2 regions of the Lysinibacillus sp. FSL R5-0849 genome follow, and region 1 is predicted to be linked to the other one. Evidence: riboswitches for the same ligand, from Rfam matches in the RefSeq annotation. Region 1 holds a riboswitch; the other holds the start of a gene.
The links. Region 1 has a riboswitch for FMN ahead of ribE (riboflavin synthase). Riboswitches for the same ligand answer to the same signal wherever they lie in the genome.
Positions count from the first base shown of each region.

Region 2: another riboswitch for FMN. It lies ahead of MKY80_RS05915 (ECF transporter S component); the one in region 1 lies ahead of ribE (riboflavin synthase).

Region 1 is NZ_CP152004.1:1,544,359-1,552,914, forward strand. It holds gene MKY80_RS07310 (hypothetical protein) at 1-102, shown strand, start outside; gene MKY80_RS07315 (ABC-F family ATP-binding cassette domain-containing protein) at 348-1,973, shown strand; FMN riboswitch at 2,085-2,210, shown strand; FMN riboswitch at 2,329-2,454, shown strand; gene ribE (riboflavin synthase) at 2,702-3,340, shown strand; gene ribB (3,4-dihydroxy-2-butanone-4-phosphate synthase) at 3,368-3,982, shown strand; gene ribE (6,7-dimethyl-8-ribityllumazine synthase) at 4,004-4,471, shown strand; gene MKY80_RS07335 (spore germination protein) at 4,622-6,085, shown strand; gene MKY80_RS07340 (GHKL domain-containing protein) at 6,316-7,623, opposite strand; gene MKY80_RS07345 (histidine phosphatase family protein) at 8,088-8,556, shown strand, end outside.
Region 2 is NZ_CP152004.1:1,251,915-1,260,470, reverse strand. It holds gene MKY80_RS05935 (AraC family transcriptional regulator) at 26-889, opposite strand; gene MKY80_RS05930 (hypothetical protein) at 1,504-1,701, opposite strand; gene glnA (type I glutamate--ammonia ligase) at 1,779-3,113, opposite strand; gene MKY80_RS05920 (sodium-dependent transporter) at 3,306-4,652, opposite strand; gene MKY80_RS05915 (ECF transporter S component) at 4,831-5,418, opposite strand; FMN riboswitch at 5,639-5,826, opposite strand; gene MKY80_RS05910 (RNA polymerase subunit sigma) at 5,980-7,263, opposite strand; gene sigX (RNA polymerase sigma factor SigX) at 7,260-7,814, opposite strand; gene MKY80_RS05900 (ATP-binding protein) at 7,872-8,556, opposite strand, start outside.

The sequences.
Region 1 (8,556 bases):
GGGGATTTGCTGGCTAAGGGAGAAGTATGCCCTTTTTTAAGCAAATTTCATATCGATGCAGGTTCCGGTTGCTTTTTGCCTTCTTTATTTCTTACTGATTGACATCCAATTAAATGGGATGTATAGATTGCTAGACGCCGGTTCGTAACGGCGCTTTTTTTGTTTACTTATAAAATTTAACATGCCCTTTTTCTCATAGGGATGTTTGTAAGGTGCCGTTTTATGACGGCGCCTTTTTTGTGTTTGTTTGAAAGGAGTGAAAAGTGATGTGTAACCTTATATGTCCATTTATTTCTTGAGCAATTCGCTTAGTAGTAATGGATAAAATAAATAAGGAGATTGAAAAAATGATACTTCAATTAAATGGAATTAGTAAGAGCTACTTGGGAGATCCGATTCTTTCAAAGATAACCATGAAAATGGAACGTGGCGATCGGATTGGACTTATAGGTGTAAATGGGGCAGGAAAATCAACGCTACTAAAGATCATTACAGGGGATCTTCCCTATGATGAAGGCGACATTTTTATAGGCAAGGGAATGAAGCTAGGTTATTTGCGACAAGATAGTGGGTTACAGCCAGAACATACGATTTGGACTGAAATGCTTGGGGCATTTACTGAGCTTCAAGAGGCTGAAAAGGAACTTCGAGAGCTGGAAATGCAGATGGGTGAGCCTTCCTGCATCAATAACCCCGAAAAGCTGGAACAGGTAATGAAGATATATGCCAGCAAATCAGATTGGTTTTCACAGCAAGGTGGCTATGATGTCGAGGCAAAAATAAATAGTATGTTAAATGGAATGGGCTTTGGTAGCATCCCGACAAACACTCTTATCGAATCATTAAGTGGTGGACAGAAAACTAGACTGGCACTTGCTAAAATTTTACTAGAGCAGCCGGATTTATTGCTGTTAGATGAACCGACTAACCATTTGGATTTTGCGACTTTAAACTGGCTTGAAAGCTATTTACGTGGCTATCAGGGTGCTATTATTGTTATTTCGCACGATCGTTATTTTTTAGATGCCCTTGTCAATGAAATTTATGAGATTGAACGCACCCATGGAACAACATACAGCGGTAACTATTCTAAGTATGTGGAAAGCAAGGTGAAAAATCGCGAATTAATGGAAAAGAAATATACGATGCAACAGCAGCAAATCGCCAAAATGGAGGATTATATTGAGCGGAATATTACGATGGCTACTTCCTCGAAAAGCGCTAAGAACAAAAGGAAGCAGCTCGAACGAATAGATCGTCTTGAAAAGCCTCAGAAGGATCTAAAACACGCACAAATGACATTTGCTACAGATAAGAGATCTCATAAAGAAGTGTTGAAGGTAAAAGATGTAGTGCTCTCCTATCAGCTAGAAGATAGCAAGAAAATATTATTGCAAGATATTGAGTTTTCCTTGGATAGAGGAGATCGGGTCGCATTAGTAGGTCCAAATGGTGTTGGGAAATCAACGCTTTTGAAGGCGTTATTACATGAATTGTCTCCGGACCGTGGCGTTATCGCATGGGGAAATGGTGTGACAATCGGCTATTATGATCAAGAGCAAGAGACATTACATCCTAATAATACGGTATTACAAGAGGTTTGGAGTACTTTCCCTTCGATGGAAGAGGCAAGAATACGGTCAGTACTCGGTAATTTTTTATTTACGAAAGAGGATGTTTTTAAAAAGATAGCCTCCCTTAGCGGCGGGGAAAAAGCGCGTGTAGCGTTAGCAAAGCTTATTTTGCAAAAAGCCAATGTGCTTATTATGGATGAGCCGACCAATCATCTTGATTTATTTAGCAAGGAAGTTTTGGAGGAGGCGCTATTGCAATTTGACGGCACCTTATTATGCATTTCTCATGATCGTTATTTCCTTAATAAGCTAGCAAATAAATTGCTTGAATTATCACCAACTGGGATGACGGCCTTTTCGGGAAATTATGATGATTATGTTCAAAAAATAAGCCATTAAAGGATTTAGGGGCTACCTCTATAGCAAGAGGTGGCCCCTTTTTTAAAAATTACAGACAGAAGTATAGATAATATAATTAAATAGTGTTATCGTAAGAACTAGCTAAATAAAATGATCCTTCGGGGTAGGGTGAAATTCCCAATCGGCGGTGATGAAGTAATTCAAAGTCCGTGAGCGCAAGCTGATTTGGTGCAAATCCAAAACCGACAGTAACAGTCTGGATGGGAGAAGGGTATAAGTGCGAGCTTTTTAAATTCAATGTAATTTAGAAGGTCTATTTGACTATGCATTTATGACACGACTTCCCGCAAGTATGTTGGGAAGTTTTTTTATTTAGCCAATCAATTGAATAGAAGATGTTCTTCGGGGTAGGGTGAAATTCCCAATCGGCGGTGATGAAGCAATTCAAAGTCCGTGAGCGCAAGCTGATTTGGTGCAAATCCAAAACCGACAGTGATAGTCTGGATGGGAGAAGAACAAATAAGATACTAGTCTATGGAAAAAATGTATATCCAAATAGGCTTATTTATTGATGTCTTATACTCCCAAAACCCCTTTGTCAAAGGGGTTTTTCTTTTTATATGAGCTTTAAGAAGGGAGACGGATAGAAGCTCAAGAGTGGTGGATAGAAACCAAAAAGTGACGGATAGAAGCTCAAGAGTGACGGATAGAAACCCAAAAGCCACGGATAGAAGCTACGTAAGATCAGTGTGAAAGCAGGTGAAGAAATGTTTACAGGTATTGTGGAGGATATTGGCACTATTAAAGCCTTGCAAATCAATAAGAACAGTATGAAAATTACGGTTCAATCATCGAAAGTTGCTGAAGATGTGGGGTTAGGGGATAGTATAGCGGTCAATGGTGTTTGTTTAACGGTTACTCATTTTACGAATCGAGAGCTTACGATGGATGTTATGCCTGAAACCGTCAAAGCTACAAATTTACATCAGCTGACAATAGGGGATCCGGTTAATTTGGAGCGTGCGATGCCTGCTAATGGGCGATTTGGGGGTCACTTTGTTGCTGGTCATGTCGATGGTGTTGGGAAGATTTTACGAAAACGTCCGGTGGCCAACGCGGTTTATATTGATATCGAATTGTCTGAGGAACTAACAAGTTTCTGTATTCCGAAGGGCTCCGTAACGATTGATGGCACAAGCTTAACAATCTTTCATGTTGAAACGAAGCAGGTCACGATTTCACTGATTCCTCATACTTACAAGGAAACGATTTTAGGTATGAAAAAAGTAGGCGCTTTCGTCAATATTGAAACAGATTTAGTCGGTAAATATATTTTAAACGAATTGAAAAATGAGCAAGGCAAGTCAATGATTACAAGAGATTATTTAGCACGACATGGTTTTTAAAATCACATAATGAGGAGATGAAAAATAGTGCTACATGCAATTGAAGATGCCATAGAGGATTTAAAGCAAGGGAAAATAATCATCGTAGTGGATGATGAGGATCGGGAAAATGAGGGGGATCTTCTAGCGCTTGCTGAATTTATTACTCCGGAAACGATCAACTTTATGGCGACTTATGGAAAAGGTCTAATTTGTACGCCGATTTCGCAGAAGCTAGCACATCAGTTAGATCTGCACCCAATGGTTCAGCACAATACGGATAACCATCAAACAGCATTTACCGTAAGTATCGATCATATGGACACAACAACGGGGATTAGTGCCTTTGAGCGGGCATTCACCATACAAAAGATGTTGGGATCTCAGGCGAAAAAAACTGATTTTCGTCGACCAGGACACATTTTTCCACTAATCGCAAAGGATAATGGTGTCTTAGAGCGAAGGGGCCATACGGAGGCGAGCATTGATTTAGCTAAGCTTTGTCACAGTATTCCTGCTGGAGTGATTTGTGAAATTATGGGGGACGATGGTCACATGATGCGCTTTGATGAATTGACAAAGTATGCAGCACATCATGGATTAAAAATGATTTCCATTGAGGCGTTAGCCGCTTATCGCAGTCAATCATTTACAACAAACTAATAACGAGGGAGATTTTAAAAAATGGGTCAAACATTTGAAGCACAATTAATTGGGACGGATTTAAAAATTGCGGTAGTCGTAGGTCGATTCAATGAGTTTATTACAAGCAAATTATTAGATGGTGCAATGGATGGATTAAAAAGACACGGTGTAGATGAAGCATCCATTGATGTTGCATGGGTGCCAGGAGCTTTTGAAGTGCCTTTTATTGCGAAACAATTAGCAGAGACAAAGAAATATGATGCCATTATTGGTTTAGGGACTGTTATTCGTGGTTCTACAACACATTATGATTATGTGTGTAATGAGTCGGCAAAAGGAATTGCGAATGTATCCTTAACGACCAATGTACCAGTTATTTTCGGTATTGTTACAACAGAAAATATTGAACAGGCGATTGAGCGTGCGGGAACGAAATCAGGTAATAAAGGCTATGATTCCGCGATATCGGCAATTGAGATGGCTAATCTACAAAAAATGATTGGCTAAGAACATTCTGAATAGGTTATCACAGTATTTGTTTCTTGAATAATTTTTATGTCCATGGGAAAAATATGCCTAAGTATATTTATTACATGTCGTAGTTTTCATAAATGTACTAAATTTGAGCAGGCTCAGTAGGAGATGAGAAGTATTTCAATGGAACAAATGATGAATTTGAAAATGTTGAAATCACTATTTCAACGCTCTGCTGATATAATATTCCAACAGTATAAATTTCAGCAACATACAGTCCATATGATAACCTGTGATGCTATGATAGACGAAGAACTCCTTCAAACGGTTGTGGTCGAACGTGTTCAATCCTTATTTAACTGTGGTTCTGATGAAACGTTAGAGGAGCTAATTGAACAGCATCTTCATGTGCCCTATTTACAAAAGGTCACTAAGAAAGAGGATATGATTACAAGAGTCTACAAAGGCCATGTCTTATTATATTTTGAGGAAGATCATTTGATTTATTCCAGTGATATTTCAAATAGACCTAATCGTGAGCCGGGGGAAACAACGCTTGAGTTAGTTGTAAAAGGACCAAGAGATGATTTTATTGAAGATGTATTTATTAATATAGCTTTATTACGAAAACGTTTACCTACGAATTCATTTAGTGTAGAAACATTAGAAATCGGTCAACGCTCTAAAACAACGGTAGCCGTTTTATATATGGAAGACATTGTGAATTTAAATATGCTAGAACAAATCCGATTACAATTACAAAAAATTGATACAGATATTGTCGTCAATGGTGATTTACTGATGGAGGCAATTGAACAGACGGCTAAAGTTCTACCTAGACATGATTATACGGGAAGACCAGATTTTGCTCTTCAAGCATTAATGAGAGGAAGAATACTAATAATGATCGATGGCGTTTCCTATGCCATGATTATTCCCGCCAATATTATGCTGCTCTTTAAAACATCTGAGGACAATGAATATCCGGTCATTGTCAGTTCAATGGAACGGGTGCTCCGAATTTTTGGGATACTGATTAGTATGTTACTTCCTGGTTTTTGGCTAGCCGTAACGACGTATCATCAAGAGCAGCTCCCCTATCTTCTACTTGCGACAGTGGTTGAATCAAGAACGGGGTTACCGTTTCCAACGATACTTGAAATCATGATGATGCTATTTATGTTTGAAATGTTCCGCGAGGCCAACTTACGCTTGCCTAGTGCCATCAGTGGCTCGATCAGTGTTGTTGGAGGGTTAATCATTGGAGATGCTGCGATTAAAGCTGGCGTGACAAGCCCTTCGATGATTGTTATCATTGCGATTTCAAGCATTGCTGCATTTACACTCGTCAATCAAGCCTTTGTAACAGCAATGAGTATTTTTCGATTAATTATCATTTTATTTTCAGCCTTTTTGGGTCTGTTTGGATTTTTTATTTCGGTCTTTTTCATTATTATCTATGCAGCAAATATGCGTGTACTCGGTGTGCCCTATATTAATTTTAATGCAGATTTTGAACAGGGTAATATTGGAAAATCCTTACTGCGTTTATCGCCGAAGGGCTATAGTCTAAGACCGTCCTTCCTAAAACCACAGGACCGGACACGAACGGCAAATATTAAATCAAAAAAAGATCAGGGGGTATGACCGTTACCTGACATCAGACTATAGACAAGCTCAAAAAAATTGGAGTTTGCCTATAGTCTTTTTTTATAATTAATTCCACTACGGGAGATGAGCTGTTTCTAATCCACTTTTAAGAACTCCGTAGTGCTGAACGACTATTTCTCCGCATATGAAAGAGAAAGAATAACAAAAACCATTGAGAGTCATTATCTTCTCAATGGTTTTTGTCTAAAGCTCTCTACATTTTGTAGCTATTTGAAAGGAATATGGACGATGGCAGTCGTTTCAAGATGTTTCGATGATTCAATCGAAATATCTCCATGATATTTATGGACGATTTCTTTCACAATAAATAGTCCTTGCCCTCGAATTTTCCCATTTTCATGCTTCTTCGTAGAGAATCCTTGTTTAAAGATTTGGTTTGCGTCTACAATATTCGGTCCTGTATTCGTAATTTTAAATTCATATTGTCCTTCATCAGCTTGACAACAAATCATAATTTTACGTTGCCCCTCAGGCAATTCATTCGCAGCATCAATCGCATTGTCAATTAAGTTCGATAGAATCTTGATTAAATCGGTCGTTTTAATTTTATTAAAATCGCCCTGAGAGATGGTGAAATCCATATCAATATTATGATTCTGTGCTGTTAGCTTTTTCGTTTGTAATAATATGGATAAACCTGGATGGTCAATATTTAATTTTAATGATTTAATCGCTTGTACTTCTTTCGACAGTGATGCTAAATATTGTTTTGCTTGATCCGTTTTTTCTAATTGTAAAAGGCCATGTAAAACTTGGATATGGTTCGTGAAATCATGACGTAACGATGACACCGAAGTAATCAATGTTTTGATTTCTGCTTGGTAAGTGTCTTCTGTGGCGCCTACTTCCTTCGCTACCTCTTTTTGGTACCATCTTTGTAAAAATAAAAAAGAACCAGCAACAATTAAAATAAATACACCATTGAAAATAAAAATAAATAGGTTATCTTCAATCACTTTGCCTTTAATACCATTCAATGTATCTGCACTTATATCAATGCCTAGGTAACCGATTATTTGGCCTGTATCATCTTTAATTGGCGCACCAACAGATAAATAAGAACCATGGACTGAATCATGGATTACCTCTGTGACATAGGTTTCACCATGATAGGCTTTTTCTACTTGTTTAGCTGGAACAGTACAAACCTCACCTATTTCAAATCCTTTTTTTAGTTCACTTGGCAGACCCATCACCATTGCTTTTGATACTTTTGGATTATCCACCTGCAATGTATAAACAAATAATGCACCTAGCTTTACCCTTGCATCATTTAAGTAACTTCTTACTTCCCAATAATAATCATTTTTTTGCGGATTATTCAAAAATTGCTGATAAGCAATTGTATCGATGGAAGCAGCAATGGAATTAGCAGCCTCTAGACTTTGATTAGCAATTGATTCTTCAACGGTCTTTTTAATTTTTACATAGGATGTAATGATGTTTAAACTTGTAAACAAACATAATAAAATGGTGGATAGAATTAATATAAGCTTTATTTTTCGATTTTTCATATTACTCGGGACTTCCTCATCTATTAATATTCTAGAATATTAATTAACTCTATTTTTTGTTTGTAAACCAAACAATGCTTGTTTATCCTACATAAATTAAAACACAAAATCAATATGACTTTAAAATTACACACCGTAAACACTAGTTTAATAATCCTTTACAAGAAAGTAAACTAAAAAGGTGAAACAGCATATTTTAAGTCTCATTTCCTATACTCATGGAAAATTCAAAAAGTTTCTAAAACAAAGGTCACATAAAAAATGAGTGGGTCCCAGTCATATATAATCTTTTCACTCCTATTTGTAGTTAAAGTACTTTATATAAAAGTTAAAAGGAACGAGGATCGGCGACTCCTGCAGAAATCGACAGTTCATTTATTTCCATGTGAAAATAGGGAGCTTTTTTCTATTTGTAAGACATACATTACAAAGAATAAAGTGATAAAATGAAGGGGATGAAAAAATTGGAAAAGGATCTCCTGAAATTATTAAAAGAGGGAGGACTTATTTTATATGCAAGACATGGGACTGCAACAGTTGGTGTAGATCAAGTAAATGGTCTATTTCAAAGTTGTCAGTATCAAAGAAATTTATCCGAACAAGGCCGTCATGAGGCTGTATATTATGGCCAAATGTTGCGTTATTGGCAAATTCCCATCCTTGCGCCTATCAATGCAAGTCCTTTTTGTCGAACGATTGAAACAGCTCAGTTGGCTTTTCCGAATGTTCAGGTACAAATAGACCCTTTTTTGTTTGAGATTTTTATGTTAGATGGAAATCTTTCGACTGTTCAACAAAATTCAATTTTAATGGCTTTTCAATCTATGTTGGAAATGAAACCACCAGAGGGAATCAATAGAGTCATAATTGGTCATAGTTTTCCGAAAAATGTGGGACTAGGGGTCATCCCGAATATGGGCACGGTTATTATAA
Region 2 (8,556 bases), 290 kb from region 1:
TAGCATTCTTGGCTTTACTTTATCGTTATTTAATTGGAATCCAAATTTCTGAGTATGAATCAGGACTATATGCATCTTCTTCAGGGTACACCTCAAGCTCCGCTGTTCCTGCTGGCTCATATGGATTGGATGGGAACCATTCTGAATATATTTGTTTCCACGTATTTTGCATGGCATCTGGCATAGGGCCATGTACCTCAAATACAACCCATTTTGATGCAGGTACTTCCATTGTTAATAGATCTTCTCCTACATCCCCTTCATGATTTGTAGCAATCCAATAATCAATGAACCCCTGTTGTCCTTGGCTTGTATTAGGTACACATACGCCCAGTACCCCATTGATATTGCCATTATTTAATTGATATAGATGGTGATCGAAGGCACTCTCATTGATTTCCTGCCAGAATAATGGTATTTCTCGAGTATTCTCTCCATCTTGGCAGTTGTACGTTCTTTTTACCCCAACAACTTGAAACTTGTCTTTTTCTACGATTTTATACTTCATTGGTTCTGCTCCCTTCAAGCTTACCTGTATAACCAGGCGATTGTATGATTGTAATGGTCCTTGCTTCTTTCTCGCTTCACTCGGCGTTACATAATGCTGTTTACGAAACGCTTTTGTAAAGGCTTCAGGAGTTTCATAGCCATATTTGTAGGCGAGATCGATTATTTTTTGATCTGTATCCATTAATTCCTGAGCTGCTAATGTTAATCTCCTCCGTCTTAAATAATCCGCAATCGACATATCCGTTAAAATCGCAAACGTTCGCTGAAAATGAAAGACAGATGAATTTACCTCCTGTGCAATTTGTTCAATGGTTATGTTTTCTAATAAATGATCCTCCATAAAATTAATGGCTTTTTGAATCGACTCAATCCAACTCATTGCTCTCACTCCCTGATAACATCTTAAAATAGTTCATGCTTTCCAGCCTGTCTTTTTATGCTAACTTTGGACAGGTATGTGTAGAAGCAGTTTTTCATCACTAACACTCCTTCTATTTTCGTTACTTTACATACGATTTTCGCTCTTTCTCCACTAAAATCCATTGTACTAACTATCAAAAAATATCGAAAAATAACCATTATATTTATAATAACGGACAAGGCCTTTATTGTCCTTAAATCAAGGATAGTCAACATCGTATCTTACCAAAGGAGGAAGAAAAGACTTAGGCTATGCCTTCAGATGAAAAGGAGGCAATGGGAAATTTCCAAGCACGTTGTAATCATGAAGTATACGAAGGATTAGGCTACAGGTAGTATTGATGATAAATCAAATGCAGCTGTAGAATTCTGTTACTTTGAAGCCATCATAATTGGCGGACAAATGACCCTTCTTAATCTTGAATAAATTAATGTACGATATCGCATGGCAATCTAAAGATGATGTTGCACGACTACCATTGACATTCCCAGAAGATCGACCATTTCTCTTATCTTTATTTCCATAAAAAAAAGTCACGTCTTCTCGACATGACCATCCTTTTACATATAAATTTATTGGCTACTCTCGTCTGGATGTTGATAAATAATTAAGGCAGAATGGATGACCGTTTGTTCTCCGATATAGAGGGTATTGTATTTGATATCAAGTATGAAAAAGTAACTTAAATCTAATAAAGCCCGATTAATATCATGTTCAAATTGCACAATATCGTTGTTTTGAATTGTCACAACTTGAGTCGTTTGTGTCATTGCCCACACCCCTTTTCTTTAATAAAGGGTATGAAAGTCAGTATAAAAATATTGGAGCTTTTTAGCTCCAATATTTTTTAGTACATCGTTAAATATTCCTCACGCTCCCAGTTATGGACCCGTGTGCGGTATTTATCCCATTCGATTTCTTTGGCAACATTAAACTTTTCATAAATATGATCACCTAGAGCATCTCGTACAACTGAATCCATTTCTAATTCAATTAACGCATGTTCTAATGAAGAGGGTAAGCTATCAATGCCATTTAATTCACGCTCTGGACCTGTCATTTTATAAATATTTCGATCTACCGCTGCTGGAGGCGTTAAATCCTTGCGTATGCCATCAAGCCCCGAAGCCAAGATCACAGCCATTGCTAAATAAGGATTCGCCGCTGGATCCACTGAACGTAATTCAACACGTGTTGATAATCCTCGAGCTGCTGGTATACGAATAAGTGGTGAACGGTTTTGAGCAGACCAAGCAACATAGCATGGGGCCTCATAGCCTGGGACTAATCGTTTATAAGAATTAACAAGTGGATTCGTAATTGCCGTAAATCCGTGTACATGCTGGATGATTCCTGCCATAAAGCTACGAGCTGTTGCACTTAATTGAAGTTCTGCGTGTTCATCATAAAATGCATTTTTATCCCCTTCAAATAATGATAGATTAAAATGCATACCAGAGCCGTTAACTCCGAATAGTGGCTTCGGCATAAATGTTGCATGTAGCCCATGCTGTGCAGCGATTGTTTTTACGACTAATTTAAATGTTTGAATATTGTCGCATGCTTCAATGGCACTAGCATATTTAAAATCAATTTCATGCTGTCCAGGTGCTACTTCATGGTGAGATGCCTCAATTTCAAAGCCCATCCCTTCTAGCTCTAAAACAATATCCCGACGACAATTCTCTCCTAAATCTGTCGGAGCTAAGTCAAAATAACCTCCGCTGTCATTTAGCTCAAGTGTCGGATGCCCCTTTTCATCCAGCTTAAAAAGGAAAAATTCTGGCTCTGGGCCCAAGTTAAAGGAAGTGAAACCTAACTCCTCCATTTCCTTTAAAACGCGCTTTAAATTGGAGCGTGGGTCTCCTTCAAATGGTGACCCATCTGGCCTTGCAATATCGCATATAAGGCGTGCCACCTTACCTTTTTCAGCTGTCCAAGGAAAAATGACAAATGTATTGAAATCTGGTCTCAAGTACATATCAGATTCCTCTATACGTACAAAGCCTTCAATCGAAGAGCCATCAAACATAACCTTATTGTCTAAAGCTTTTTCTAATTGACTCACAGGTACTTCTACATTTTTAATCGTTCCTAATATATCAGTAAATTGTAGGCGAATAAACTTCACATTTTCTTCCTTTACTCGGCGTATAATACCTTCTTTTGTATAATGTTTCATTTTCCACCACTCCAATGTAAATTTAGTTAACACATTTTTTATAACTGCTTTTAAAATACATCATTTTATTGTTATTAGCAATATGTACGTAAGGTTTTATAACATCGTTTTTTTAGAATATATTTATCTTGAATTTCGATACATAAAAAAAGGCGTACCCATTTACTAAATGGATACACCTTATATATATTTTTAAAATTGAAATAGCATATTAACGAATACTACGAGTATGACAGCAGGTACTATGATTAACATTAACATCCTGTAAATCGCATAATACCCCTGCCCCATCTGGCTTCCCATTAGCAGTTCTCTTTTCACAAATTCCTTATCCACTACATATGCAATAAAAATCGCAATGAACAAGTTCCCCAATGGCAGCATTAAGTTTGATACTAAAAAGTCAGTTGCATCAAAAATATTCTTTCCAAAAATCGATACATCCGCTAGCAGGCTAGAGGAAAGGGATGCTGGGATGGCCGCAAGAAAGACGACTACACCAAGACATGAAGTCCATACCAGACGAGACTTCTGACTATTTTCCATAAATGCCGCAACAATAATTTCGTATAAACTAAATGAGGACGTTAATGTGGCAAATAAGAATAATAATAAAAACATCGCTAAAAATACTTCCCCAAATGGCATTTGGCTAAACGCTGTCGGTAGTACCATAAATAACAAACCCGGCCCAGCTGCCGGCTCTAAATCAAAAGCAAAAACAACCGGGAAAATAGCTAGTCCAGCTAAAAATGAAACAAGTACCGTTAGCATAACGACAGAGCCCGCTGAATTCGGTAAACTCACATCTTTTTTGAGGTAGGAACTATATGTAACAAGACAAGAAAATCCAACGGCTAACCCAAAGAATGATTGTCCTAAAGCTTCTAATAAGGCTTTTCCGGTAATATTTGAAAAATCAGGCCATAAAAAGAATTTTACCCCTTCCATGGCGCCATCTAATGTGACAGCACGTATCACTAGGACAATGAACATAATAAAGAGCAATGGCATCATCCATTTATTCGCCTTTTCAATACCATTTTGGACACCTAACGAAATAACAAGTACGTTTGCTAATGTAAACAAAGCCAAACCTACAATTGTAATCCAAGGTGTACCAATTATCTTTCCAAATAGTTCTCCAGGATCAATAGCCGGATCAATGACAGCACCCGCTACGCCTAGCCCACTATAAATAAAAATCCAGCCACCGACAACGCTATAAAATGTTAGTAATAAAAAACATCCGAGAACACCCATGCGACCAATCCATGCCCATCCCTTTTTCATAGGAACAATTTTTTTATAGGCAGTGATTGCCTCTGACTGTGTACCTCGTCCTAAAATATATTCAGATAATAGCATCGGGAGCCCAATTAACAATGTAAACAATACAAAGATTAAGAAAAATGCGCCTCCGCCACTTTGTCCGGTTACATACGGGAGCTTCCAAATCGCTCCTAGTCCAATTGCAGCACCTGCTGATGCTAAAATAAATCCTAACTTACTAGACCACTGTCCTTTTTTTCCGCTCATCTCTTCAAACTCCTCAAACTTTCTAAACTCTTCTCTAATTTTACATGAAAATATAGCTTTCGACTAGGTATTACTAAAAAAGAACTAGTTATACTTGGACAACCCATTACCTTTTTCTATTTTTTCTACATTTCGCCATAAAAAAGCCTCGAGTTCATCCCTCGAGGCTTAGTGCAATTTATTTTGTTATATACATAGAACGCTGGCGGTCAATCCATTTACGCATTGTCGTAAATAATAACGCCATAATACCCGTTAATAAAATCCCTTTGACAATATTAAATGGTAAAATACCAGCGATAATCATTTTATAAAGTGAGTCACCTACAACAGGCTCCATTCCTAAGAAGTAAGTGTACATTGGTAAAAATACAGCATAGTTTAAAACACTCATTCCTACTGCCATCACAACTGTTCCCATTGCTAAACCTCCAACAAGACCAGCGATTGTTTTAAAGCGATTAAAAATAAAGCTTACTGGCAAGATGAATAAAATACCTGTTACAAAATTGGCCATATGCCCTACCGGAACGCCTGTTGGAGTGCCTGAGAAAATCCAATCCAACACATTTTTAAACAATTCTACTAAAATACCAGCTACAGGTCCCATTGTGATTGCTGCAAGCAAGGCAGGCATATCACTGAAGTCCACTTCCAAAAATGCTGGGAATGGCGGAATTGGGAAATTAAAAAGCATTAATAAAAATGAAATACTGCTCAGCATGCCAATCGTAATATACGATTGAAGTTTGACATTTTTCTTCATAGAAAACTCTCTCCTCTTTGCTGATTCAATCTCGCAAGAAGAAAGGTGACGATCTTTCAATTGTTTCATGAAAAAACCCTTATGCGTTTAATAAAGCATAAGGGAGAAAGGCATAACGAATAAGCGTCCTCATCAACTAATTTTTGAGCACAGTTTAATAAAACATACAAAAAAAGCGCTCGGTCATAGTTCATTTCATGACAATGAATGACGATCGTACCTTCATCTTCTCCCATCCAGACTTTAACTGTCGGCCTTGGAATTTCACCAAGTCAGCCATGCGAAAATTCGCACAGGTCGCGGGCTGAAGAGTTTAACATAAATCAAGCGAGCTAATGAATATATTCACTAGCGATTTATGACTCTATTACCGCCGGTCGGGATTTTCACCCTGCCCCGAAGATGAATCATATTATTTTATTCTACAGCTTTACTATAATGAATTACGAAGTAAAAGTAAATAGTTCTGCTCAAAAAATCCGATTAAATTGCTATGTTTTATAAATAGAAAAGGCACTCCCGCCATACAGGAATGCCTCTCTTGTTTTTTTCTTCCTTCGACTATGGTAAAAATTGTTTATTTGGTCCCACTGGCTTTGGTAAATAACCCTTTAAATCAAAGCCTTCCCAGCCTTCTTGCACAACATTATCTAAAAGGAGCTGTTGATTAAAGCTAGCAGCAGTTAACATCATGGCCTCAATTAATTGAGTAGCTCGTATTGGTTCCATAGATGTTAAATCAAGCGGAATATCAAAAGTAACAACGACACCTTCCGCTTGTTCAGTGACTGTGTATGTTACATTTTCAGGCACTACGGATGTATAGACATCATCATTTTTATTTTTCATCAGTGTAAGTGCCTCTGTGACTGTCTCAAAAGATTGACGGAAATCTGGTGATAAATATTCTGCACCATTGGAATCATGGTACAAGTAATAATTATAGTGCTTTGCATTCGTTAAGGACATTCCTTGACTTGGCTCACCTTCTTGAGAAAACTCATACGGGGTTCCATCTTCATTTTGGATTTCCACTTCGGTGTATTCAGAGTCCGAGAATGTGTCTTCCATTGTGCCTTTATATTCATTTACTGCAGCAGAGGCAACATCATAGTCATTCCCCTTTGGCAAGACATGGATAAGCTTATCATCCTTTTCCTTCAGCTCACCTTTATAAGGATGATACTCTGTAAACCCTTTGGCCTCCTCGTCAATTTGAGGAGCATACTTTTCATATATCCGTAAGGTAGAAGGCTTCTCTTCTCCAAAATCCGTAGCCACACGTTCATTTGGAATCACATACGTCATAGGAACACTTTCCGCATCACGCCCTGCCAAACCAATACGGAATACGACAGCATCTTTTACATCCTCCTCATAGACAGATGTACGTAAAGATAAAATGCGCTCATGTTCCGCAACAATACTTTTGGAATCCAGCATTTCATCCTGCGTGGCCGCTTCCTTTGCTGCTGAATCCTCTTGCATCGTCGAAAACTGAGCCGTTTCAGGCATACTCGCTTGATCTTTTTGCTCACCTTGATTGTTCTTCAATATTGTACCAACTAGTATTGTTAGCACAAAGACTGCGGCTACACTCATATAAATCTGCATATTACGTACTTTTGATTTCGTCGCAGGCTTTTGAATGATAGCACCTTCCTGTTGAGATGGTTCATCTTCTATAGGTTCTTGCATAGCTTCTTGAAGGTGGATATTATCTTGCAAGCGAGCATCTGCCATTAACCGATTTAATATATCTTCTTTCGAACGGTGGTCAGAAAGCTTAGGGGCATTGTTCAGTACATGTTCAAGCTGCTCATCATCAAATGCCTTATGTGTCATTGCCGTTTCGCCTCCTGTTCTCTGATCGGCTGTAGGTGTTGCCTTAAAAATTTAATGGCTCGATGCTGGGTTGTTTTTACCTTCGCTTCTGTCCAATCAAGTATTTGCGCCGTTTCTGCAATCGATAAATCCTGGAAATAGCGCATAATAATGACCATTTTTTGATCGCCAGTACAGTTTTCTAATGCTGACTCTACTTGCATAAATTCATCACTGGCCTGTAGCATTTCCTCCGGTGATGGTGTGTTTGAATGGAGCTGTTCCGTTTCCCAGTCAAAGAAATCAAGCGAATGCTTCTGACGCACTGCTTGCTTTCTAAAATGATCAATCGCAACATTTTTGGCTATTGCAAAAAGCCATGTTTTCTCACTACTATTGCCTGCAAATTGATCGTATGAGCGCAATACTCTTACATAAACTTCATGCGCTAAATCTTCAGCAAGTGTACGGTTTTTTACTAGATAGATTAGAAACTGGAACACGTCTTGATGATAGGCATCGTATAGTCGATGGAACACGGAGTCATTCAATGCACTCCACCCCCGTTCTATATTATTTGTCGTCTTACATTCACAGAAGTTACAGTCAATTAATAACAAACCATGTTATTAATCGAACGGTAAATAAAATGTGAAGGTAGTACCTTCCTTAAGCACACTATCTACCATAATATTTCCTGAGTGTGCCTTTATAATATTTCGTGCAATGGCTAAGCCAAGTCCCGTACCACCCTTAGATCGAGTACGTGCCTTATCTGCTTTATAAAAGCGTTCAAAGACATAAGGTAAATCATCTTGAGGAATACCATGTCCTGTATCTTGAACAGAAATTTTAGCGAATGTTGGCTCCTGCTCCACTTTTACTGTGACAGATCCCTCTTCCGTATGTCTTAGTGCATTGTCGACTAAATTTGTGAGTACTTGCTCGATGCGATCCTCATCTATATTAATCATCGCATCGTCATTAAATTCACTATCAAATAGTAGACGAATATGCTTTTCTTTTGCAACCTGTGCAAATTTTTGGGTAATACGTTCGAATGTAGAATTAATTGGCAATTCATCTTTATAGAGTGTCATATGCCCTGATTCCATGCGTGCTAAATCTAATAAATCCGTGACAAGGCGACCCATTCGTTTGGATTCATCATAAATAATTTTTGTTATTTCATTACGTTCTTCCTGATCTTGAATAAAATCATCATCCATCAATGCTTCAGAATAGCCTTGAAGCATGGCGATTGGCGTCCGCAATTCATGAGAGACGTTCGCAATAAAATCGGATCGAAGTTTT